Regions from separate parts of the Pseudoduganella aquatica genome, predicted to be linked through region 1. Evidence: predicted binding sites of a transcription regulator. Region 1 holds the regulator's gene; each other region holds the start of a gene.
What was found. Region 1 encodes sigma-54, which starts transcription at its own class of promoters, with help from an activator protein. Its sites were predicted from a motif close to TGGCANGNAANCTGCTTT; they were not measured.

Region 1 (3,273 bases):
CCAAGGCGGTGGTGACCAAGGACCCGCAAGGCTACCAGTACGTGACGCTCACCAGCGCCGGAGGCAAGCCGACCACCTTCCGCCAAAAGCGCGACGGCGAAGGCGAGCAGTGGATGGAAGGTGAAGCCGAGCGCATCGAATACGACGGCAAGAACGAACTGGTGAAGCTGTTCGTGCGCGCCAAGGTGCGCCGCCTGGAAGGCAGCAAGCCGAGCGACGAAGTGTCGGGCGAGTTCATCTCCTACGACAGCCGGCGCGAGCAGTTCAGCGTGCGCAATACCGCCAGCGGCGAAGGCAAGACCGGCGGCGGCCGCGGCACCATGGTGATCCAGCCGTCCACGCCCAAGCCGGCTGCCCCGGCCGCTCCTGCTGCGCCGGCGGCGCCGGTCCAGCAACCGCCAGCGGGGAAATAACCATGGCTGAAGCAATGCAAAGCTGCACCAGCACCCTGGTGGTGCGCGGACTGCAGAAGTCCTACGGCAAGCGCCAGGTGGTGCACGACGTGTCGCTGCAGGTGGAATGCGGCGAAGTGGTGGGCCTGCTGGGGCCTAACGGCGCCGGCAAGACCACCTCCTTCTACATGATCGTGGGCCTGGTGCCGTCCGACGCGGGCAGCATCGACATCGCCGGCGTGGACGTGTCGAGCATGCCCATCCACCAGCGCGCCACCCTGGGCCTGTCCTACCTGCCGCAGGAGGCTTCGGTGTTCCGCAAGCTGACGGTGGAGGAGAATATCCGCGCCGTGCTGGAGATCCAGAAGGTCAACGGCAAGGCGCTGACCAAGCAGGAGATCAATGAGCGCCTGGACCGCCTGCTGGCCGACCTGCAGATCGAGAAGCTGCGCGAGAACGCCGCGCTGTCGCTGTCGGGCGGCGAGCGCCGCCGGGTGGAGATTGCGCGCGCGCTGGCCACCAACCCGCGCTTCGTGCTGCTGGACGAGCCATTCGCGGGCGTCGATCCGATCGCCGTGATCGAGATCCAGCGCATCGTGCGCTTCCTCAAGGAGCGCGGCATCGGCGTGCTGATCACCGACCATAACGTGCGCGAGACGCTGGGCATTTGCGACCGCGCCTACATCATTAACCAGGGCAGCGTGCTGGCGTCCGGCCGTCCGGACGACATCATCGCCGATGAATCGGTGCGGCGCGTCTACCTGGGCGAACACTTCCGCATGTAATTCCTGAACCAGCCCATGAAACAGTCACTGCAACTCCGCACCTCTCAGCACCTGGCGCTGACGCCGCAACTGCAGCAGTCGATCCGATTGCTGCAGCTGTCCACGCTGGAGCTGCACCAGGAACTGGAACAGCTGCTGGGCGAGAACCCGCTGCTGGAGCGCCTGGATGATCCGCTGGACCGCTCGCTGCGCCTGCTCGGCGACGGCGCCATCAACCAGACCCAGTCCGACGGCGCCGACGCGTCGCCGGCCGACGTGGGCGCGCCGGCGCAGGACAGCGCGCCGGCCGGCGAGGGCGACCCCTTCGACGGCGCCGGTGGCGACAGCGCCAGCGGCGCCGAGGCCGACACCGACTGGAGCGACGCCGGCCGCAGCAAGGCGCCGGACGACGAGGACTCGCGCCCGCAGCTCGAAGCGAGCCACTGCACCTTGCGCGAGCACCTGATGGAGCAGATGCGCGTGACCGTGCAGCAGCCGCGCGACCGCGTGCTGATGGAGCTGATCATCGACGCGCTGGACGAGAACGGCTACCTGGAAGAGCCGCTGGAAGAGATCCATGCGCGCCTGCCGGAAGAGGCGGACGTGGAGCTGGAGGAGCTGCAAACGGCGCTGACCCTGCTGCAAAGTTTCGACCCCATCGGCGTGGGCGCGCGCAGCGCCTCCGAGTGCCTGGCGCTGCAGATCAAGCGCATGCCCGGCGTGCCGCTGGTCACGCGACGCATGGCCATCTGCATCGTGGAAAAGCACCTGGCCTGGTTCGCGCAGCGCGAATTCAACAAGCTGAAAAAAGCCCTCGATTGCGACGACGAGGACCTGCGCGAAGCGCAAGCGGTGATCCGCCAGTGCAACCCGCACCCGGGCGCCGAGTTCGCTTCCGACGTGTCCGACTACGTGGTGCCGGACGTGATCGTGAAGAAGGCGCGCAATGGCTGGCAGGTCTCCTTGAACAACGACGTGATGCCGCGCCTGCGCGTGAACGCGCTGTACGCCAACATGCTCAAGCAGGGAAAAGGCGAGTCGGCCATGGGCGCGCAGCTGCAGGAAGCCAAGTGGCTGATCAAGAATATGCGCCAGCGTTTCGACACGATACTGCGCGTGGCGCAAGCGATAGTAGAAAGACAAAAGAACTTTTTCAGCCATGGCGCGGTTGCCATGAGACCCCTTGTGTTGCGTGAAATTGCTGATACACTGGGACTACACGAGAGCACTATTTCTCGGGTAACAACTCAGAAATACATGCTGACTCCGCATGGGATGTTTGAGTTGAAATATTTCTTTGGCAGCCACGTCGCCACCGAAGCAGGAGGAGAAGCATCCTCGACGGCGATACGGGCGCTGATAGTGCAACTGACAGGAGCAGAAGACCCGAAAAATCCTTTATCCGACAGTAAGATTGCGGACATGCTGGGAGAACAGGGCATGGTAATTGCGCGACGGACTGTTGCCAAATATCGCGAAGCCTTGAAAATCCCTCCGGTAAGTCTGCGTAAAGCTTTGTAGTTTTACTTGGGTTCCCCTGCGCTCAAATAACATTCGATAGCGCATGAGCCCTTATCTTTAGGAGTGTGTATGAATCTCACCATCAGTGGACATCATCTCGAAGTGACCCCCGCCATCCGTGAATACGTGCAGAACAAGCTGGAACGGGTAAAGCGCCATTTCGATCAAGTTATTGATATTGCTGTCATCCTGACTGTAGATAACCTCACCGAGAAAGACAAAAGGCAAAAAGCCGAGATCAACCTGCGCATGTCCGGCAAGACTGTGTACGTGGAAAGCCTGTCGCAAGACCTGTATGCTGCCATCGATACGCTGATCGACAAACTGGACCGCCAAGTCATGAAGTACAAGGCCAAAGTGCAGGAGCATGGCCACGACGCCATCAAGCATCTCCCGGACACCTACGAGCCAGCCGCCACCGCATAAGACGGTCACCGGCACTCCCAACAAAGGGCGCATCTGGCGCCCTTTTTTGCGCCCGCGCTAAAATGGCTGTCTAACAATCATAGAGACAATCAGCCATGAGCGAGCACGTCATCACCCAGGTTGCCAACGGCGCCGGCATCATCACCCTCGACCGCCCCAAGGCGCTCAAC
Region 2 (3,273 bases), 1.7 Mb from region 1:
GGTTTCGCCGTCTTCCTGCTCTCGGCCGGCGTGCTGGGCGACAAGTTCGGCTCGCGCCGCGTCTTCCTGGCCGGCTTCTGGCTGTTCACGCTGGCCTCGCTGGCCTGCGCGGCGGCCACCGGCGCCGTCATGCTCAACCTCGCCCGCGCCGTCCAGGGCATAGGCGCGGCGCTGCTGGTGCCCAGTTCGCTGGCCATCCTGAACGCGGCCTACGCGCACGACAAGGCGCAGCTGGCCAAGGCCGTGGGCTGGTGGACGGCGGCCGGCGGCGTGTCGATCGCCATCGGCCCGGTGCTGGGCGCGGTGCTGCTGGAGCTGGCCGGCTGGCGCAGCATCTTCTGGGTCAATATTCCGCTCTGCCTGGCGGGCGGCTGGCTCACGCTGCGCACCGTGCCGGCCGCGGCGGGCAAGGATCCCGGCCGCGCCTTCGACATGCCGGGCCAGCTGCTGGCCGTGGTGGCGCTGACCGCCTTTATCGGCGCCGTCATCGAAGTGCATGCGCTGGGCTGGACCCACGCGGTGGTGCAGGGCGGCCTGGCGCTGGCCGCCGCGGCCTTCGCCGTGTTCCTGCTGGTGGAGGAGCGCAGCAAGGCGCCCATGCTGCCGCTGGCGCTGTTCCGCAGCGCGGGCTTCAGCGGCGCGGTGGCCTTCGGCGTGCTGGTGAACTTTGCCTACTACGGCGTGATCTTCGTGCTGAGCTTTTACCTGCAGAGCGTGCGCGGCTACACGGCGCTGGCGGCCGGCGTGATGTTCTTGCCGCTGACGGGCACCTTCATCTTCTCGAATATCGCCAGCGGCCGCGTGTCGGCGCGCACCGGGCTGAGGACGCCGATGATAGTTGGCGGCCTGATCGGCGCGGGCGGCTATGCGCTGCTGGGCCTGTTCGGCATCTCGGACCATGCGGGTTTCTGGGCCATGCTGCCCGGCCTGGCTTTGATCCCGGCCGGCATGGGGCTGGCCGTGCCGGCCATGACCACCTCCATCCTGTCCAGCGTGGGCACGGGCCAGGCCGGCACCGCGTCCGCCGTGCTGAACACCGCGCGCCAGGTGGGCGGCGCGCTGGGTGTGGCGGTGTACGGCTCCATGGTCGCCTCCGTCTATCCCGGCGCCGCCATGAGCGGGCTGCGCATTGCGCTGGCCATCTCGGCCGTGCTGCTGCTGGCCGCCGCTGGCATCGCCTGGCAATGCGTCGGCCGCGCCGGCCGCGTAGGGCGGGTTAGCGAAGCGTAACCCGCCGTTGCCGGCCCGCTTTACCCTTACTCGGGTTTGCGCTTGCGGCGCGTTGCCGCCAGGCCTGCCAGGCCCAGGCCGAACAGGGCCATCGAGGCCGGTTCCGGCACGGCCGACGCAGGGCCGAAGGAGGTCACGGCATTGTTGCCGTTCCAGTTGCCGATGGCCATATAGCTGCTGGTGAACTGCGACAGGTCGATGGTGTTTGGCAGGTTGAGCGAGTTGTACAGATTCAGGTTGGTGCCGTTGGCCAGCGTCAGGTCGAAACGGCCGAACGGCGTGGTATCGGCACGGAAGACCACCTGGTCGCCGGCCCAGAAGTTATTGGTCACCATGGCGTACAGGTCGATGGTCTGATGCAGGCTGCCCAGGTTGATGCTGGTCTCCAGCAGCGGGCTGTCCCAATATTGGTAGCCCGTGACCGTGCCCATGCCGCCATAGGCGTGCTTGTAGGCTTGCGCGGCGTCGTAGGTGATGATGCCGCTGATCTTGTCGCCGGTATTGAGCGAGAATTGCGCCAGGTTCGCGCCGCCGTAGGTGGCGCTCCACGAGAAGGACACCGGCGTGGCTTGCACAGGCTGGGCGATGGCGGCTGCGGCCAGTGCGCAGGCGAGAAGGGAGTGCAGTTTTTTCAATTGCGGCTTTCTTTATAATAGTTACCTAAACATGCAATAAAGCAATATTTATGCCAGTGAGGAAATGTCCTTTAAAATCAGCTGGCTAATGGAATATTTGCAAAAGAGCAGGCCGGAAGTGTAAAGAAAATCGACACTTGGGATAGACTAGGGGGGATTTGATCCACCCACCAACCCAAGACATATGAACCGCTCCCTACCCGCGCTGCTGCTGGTCGCCGCCGCCATCGCCGGCTGTGCAGGCAGCAAGAACAAACCCCCATCCGAACCCGTCACCGCCAACCCGCAAGTCCTGCTGCTGGGCGAGGTGCACGACAATCCCGACGGCCACAAGCTGCGCTACCAGCACCTGTTCCAGCGCGTGGAGGCCGGCTGGCGTCCCGCCATCGCCATGGAACAATTCGACCGCGAAAACCAGGCCTTGCTCAACAAGGCGCAGAAGGACTGCCGCGACGCGCAGTGCGTCATCCTCGTGATGGCCGGGCCGCGCTGGGACTGGGACCAGTACCGCCCCATCATCGACCTGGCGCTGCGCTACGACCTGCCGCTGATCGCCGCCAACCTGTCGCGCAAGGACGCCTCGCTGGTGGTGCGCGACGGCGTGGCCTCCAGCTTCGACGACAAAACCGTGGCCGACTACCGCCTGAAGGAAGCGCTGCCGTCCGACATCGTGCAGGGGCAGCAAAAGGAAATCGTGGCCGGCCATTGCAATATGCTGCCGGACATGATGGTGCCCGGCATGGTCAACGCCCAGGTGGCGCGCGACATCTGGATGGCCAAGCTGTTGCGCGCCCAGCAGCCGCGCGACGTGGTGCTCATCGCCGGCAACGGCCATGTGCGCAAGGACTACGGCGTGCCGCGCTGGCTCAACGCGCTGGAGCCGAAGCTGACGGTGCGCAGCGTGGGCTATGTGGAGAGCGCCGCCGCGCCCGGCCTGTACGATGCCAGCTACACGGTGCCGAAGAAGCAGCGCCCGGACCCGTGCGCCAGCCTGAAACCGAAATCGTAGATCATGCAGGCATAAGGAGGACGGGATAATGGAAACGACCTACAAGGAAAGCGCGCCCACGCGCGCCGAGATCGACGCGCTGCGCGGACCGGCGGTGCTGGAGTTCGGCACCAATTGGTGCGGCTACTGCCGCTCCGCCCAGCCGGCGCTGGCGGAAGCCTACGCTGACCACGCGCAGGTGCCGCACTACAAGGTGGAGGATGGGCCGGGCCGCTTGCTGGGCCGCTCCTTCCGCGTAAAGCTGTGGCCCACGCTGGTCTTCCTGCGCGACGGCCAGGAAGTGGCGCGCGTGGTGCGGCCCGAGAATGCCGACGAAATCCGCGCAGGCTTTGCGCACATAACAGGAGAATAAATGCGTTCCTTGATTTACGTAGCCACCGCCACCGCAGCCTTGCTGCT
Region 3 (3,273 bases), 360 kb from region 1:
AGGCCGATGTAGAACGGCGCGCCGTTCAGGTTGCCCAGGTAGACATCGGTGTCGCTCAGGTTGAACTCCCCGGCCTGGTAGCACATCGGCGTGCTGCCGTCGCAGCAGCCTCCGGACTGGAAGAACATGATCGGCCCATGGCGATGGCGCAGTTCTGCAATCATCTCCAGCGCGGGGCCGGTCGCGATAACGCGGGCTACGGCGGTTTTCATGTCAGCCTCAGAAAAAGCCCAGCGCCTTCGGGTTGTAGCTGACCAGCAGGTTCTTGGTCTGCTGGTAGTGGTCCAGCATCATCTTGTGGTTCTCGCGGCCGATGCCGGACTGCTTGTAGCCGCCGAAGGCCGCGTGCGCTGGATACAGGTGGTAGCAATTGGTCCACACGCGGCCGGCCTGGATGCCGCGGCCGACGCGGAAGGCGCGCGCGCCGTCGCGGGTCCATACGCCTGCACCCAGGCCGTACAGCGTGTCGTTGGCGATGCGCAGCGCGTCCGCCTCATCCTTGAAGGTAGTGACCGACACCACCGGCCCGAAGATCTCCTCCTGGAAGATGCGCATGCTGTTCTCGCCCTTGAACACGGTGGGCGTGACGTAGTAGCCGCCTTCCAGCTCGCCGCCCTGCACATTGCGCGCGCCGCCGGCCAGCAGCTGGGCGCCTTCCTGTTTGCCGATGTCCATATACGACAGGATCTTCTCCAGCTGCTCCTGCGAAGCCTGCGCGCCTATCATGGTGGAGGAGTCGAGCGGGTTGCCCTGCTTGATGGCCGCCACGCGTTTCAGCGCGCGTTCCATAAAGGCTTCGTAGATCGACTCCTGTATCAGCACGCGCGAAGGGCAGGTGCACACCTCGCCCTGGTTCAGCGCGAACATGGCAAAGCCTTCCAGGCATTTGTCGAAAAACTCGTCATCGGCCGCCATCACGTCTTCGAAGAAGATATTGGGCGACTTGCCGCCCAGTTCCAGCGTGACCGGAATCAGGTTCTGCGCGGCATACTGCATGATCAGGCGGCCGGTGCCGGTTTCGCCGGTGAAGGCGATCTTGGCGATGCGCTTGTTCGAGGCCAGCGGCTTGCCCGCCTCCAGGCCGAAGCCGTTGACAATATTAAGCACGCCCGGCGGCAGCAGGTCGCCGATCAGCTCCACCAGCACCATGATGGAAGCAGGCGTTTGCTCGGCCGGTTTCAGCACTACGCAGTTGCCGGCCGCCAGCGCGGGCGCCAGCTTCCATACCGCCATCAGGATGGGGAAGTTCCACGGAATGATCTGGCCGACCACGCCCAGCGGCTCGTGGAAGTGGTAGGCGTAGGTGCTGTCGTCGATCTGCGCGACCGAGCCTTCCTGGGCGCGGATGCAGCCGGCGAAATAGCGGAAATGGTCGATCGCCAGCGGAATGTCCGCCGCCATGGTTTCGCGGATAGGCTTGCCGTTGTCTATGGTTTCCGCCGTGGCGATCAGCTGCAGGTTCTGCTCCATGCGGTCGGCGATCTTGTTCAGGATGTTGGCGCGCTCGGTCTGCGAGGTCTTGCCCCACGCTTCCTTCGCTGCGTGCGCCGCATCCAGCGCGATTTCCACGTCTTCCGCCGTGGAGCGCGCAATCTCGCAGAACGGCAGGCCGGTGATCGGCGTGAGGTTGGCGAAGTACTCGCCCTTTACCGGCGCGACGAACTTGCCGCCGATGTAGTTGTCATAGCGTTGCTTGAAAGGGTTGGCGACACCCAGTTTGTTGATATCGGCGAGATTCATGTCATCCTCTTTCTTCAGTGTTGGTTGGACTTGCACCCTCTATTTCGCAAACACCGTGCCAGCCCTCCGCGCCGCGAAAACCGCGCTGCCGCCGCCGCAATCTGTTCCAAAGTTGAACAGGTGTTGCATGGCCGCTGTGGCAAGTGTCACGCTCAGGGGATGGCCACGCCCCAGGGCAATTCGCCCACCGCGATGTCGGCCACCTTGCGCGCGCTGGCCGTGTCGATGACGGAGACGCTGTTGGAGCGTCCGTTGGCCACATACAGCTTGGCGCCGTCCGGCGTGAGCGCCATATTCCAGGGCCGCTTGCCCACGGCCACGGTCGCGCTGACGATATGGCTGGCGGTATCGATCAGCATCACCGTGCCGTCCGCGCCGTTGGACACATAGACTTGCTTGCCGCTCGGGTGCACGGCGATGCCGTTGGCGTTGCGCCCAGCCGGTATCCTGGCCAGCGTGCTGCGCGTGGCGGTGTCGATCACGTACACCGTGTTGACCAACTCACAGGCGATATAGGCCCTGCTGCCGTCCGGCGAAAAGCCGATGCCGCGAGGGCGCAGGCCCACGGCCACAGCCCCGGTCTGGCGCCGCTGCGCCACGTCGATCACGTCCACCTGCTCGGCTTCCTCCGCGCTGACATAGAGCCAGCGCCCATCCGGACTGAACACAGCGTGCTCGGGATTGCGGCCCTGGACCGGTATGTCGGCCAGCCGCGCGCCGCTGCGGGCATCCACCAGCGTGACGCTGTTACTCTCCTCGACCGCGACGGCGGCGTAGCGGCCATCGGCCGACACGCCCACGCCTTCCGGCGATCTGCCCAGCGCCAGCGCTGCGGGCGCTGAACCGCCTGCGCTATCGAGCATCAGCAGCTGGCTGCTGGCGGCGTCCGTCACGAACAGCCGCGTGCCGCCGGCCAGCGCAACAGCGGCAATGCCGCGCGGCCTTTTGCCCGCCTGAAGGCTGCGCAGCACCGTGTCGGTGGCGGTATCGACCACGCTCACCGTGCCGGACTTCTCGTTCGGCACATAAGCCAGCGCGGCCGCCTGGACGCAGGGTTGCACAGCCAGCAGCAGGGAAAGGCTTGCAAGCACGCCGGCGGCGCGGGGACAATAGGATTTTTTCATGGCGGCACCTTTAAGGTCAGTGAGGATCGCAAGGCGATGCAAACGCCATGCCACGCGCACAGGAAAAGCGATGGCAGGTATATTGCTTACGGGTTGAAGCAGACTTGCCGGCCCCCGCCAGGCAGGCGCGGAACTCAACCAAGGAGATTCAACATGCAGCACCGATTTCATTTAAACGCCGTCGCAGCCCTGTTCGTGGCGGGCGCCGCGCAGCAAGCGGCGGCAGCCACCGGCGAAGCGCCGGTCGTCATCGTCAGCGGCAGCCGCGTGGAGCACAGCAGCATGGACTTCCCGGCCGCCATCGACGTGGTGGACGCCGAACGCATCCGCGACAGCCAGATGCGCGTGAACGCATCCGAATCGCTGGCCTCCGTGCCCGGCCTGGTGGCGCAAAACCGCCAGAACTACG

Region 2: the regulator sigma-54 is predicted to act here: its motif matches at 1,904-1,921, upstream of KT882_RS27350 (PEP-CTERM sorting domain-containing protein).
Region 3: the regulator sigma-54 is predicted to act here: its motif matches at 1,784-1,801, upstream of adh (aldehyde dehydrogenase).

What each region holds. Positions count from the first base shown of each region.
Region 1 covers NZ_CP086370.1:1,001,464-1,004,736, forward strand. Annotated here, with positions in the region: gene lptA (lipopolysaccharide transport periplasmic protein LptA) at 1-413, shown strand, start outside; gene lptB (LPS export ABC transporter ATP-binding protein) at 416-1,177, shown strand; gene KT882_RS04445 (RNA polymerase factor sigma-54) at 1,193-2,677, shown strand; gene hpf (ribosome hibernation-promoting factor, HPF/YfiA family) at 2,747-3,103, shown strand; gene KT882_RS04455 (enoyl-CoA hydratase/isomerase family protein) at 3,199-3,273, shown strand, end outside.
Region 2 covers NZ_CP086370.1:6,145,255-6,148,527, reverse strand. Annotated here, with positions in the region: gene KT882_RS27355 (MFS transporter) at 1-1,230, shown strand, start outside; gene KT882_RS27350 (PEP-CTERM sorting domain-containing protein) at 1,257-1,865, opposite strand; gene KT882_RS27345 (ChaN family lipoprotein) at 2,050-2,874, shown strand; gene KT882_RS27340 (thioredoxin family protein) at 2,903-3,226, shown strand; gene KT882_RS27335 (peptidoglycan recognition protein family protein) at 3,227-3,273, shown strand, end outside.
Region 3 covers NZ_CP086370.1:1,362,089-1,365,361, reverse strand. Annotated here, with positions in the region: gene KT882_RS05950 (DUF779 domain-containing protein) at 1-212, opposite strand, end outside; gene adh (aldehyde dehydrogenase) at 220-1,740, opposite strand; gene KT882_RS05940 (beta-propeller fold lactonase family protein) at 1,893-2,864, opposite strand; gene KT882_RS05935 (TonB-dependent receptor family protein) at 3,018-3,273, shown strand, end outside.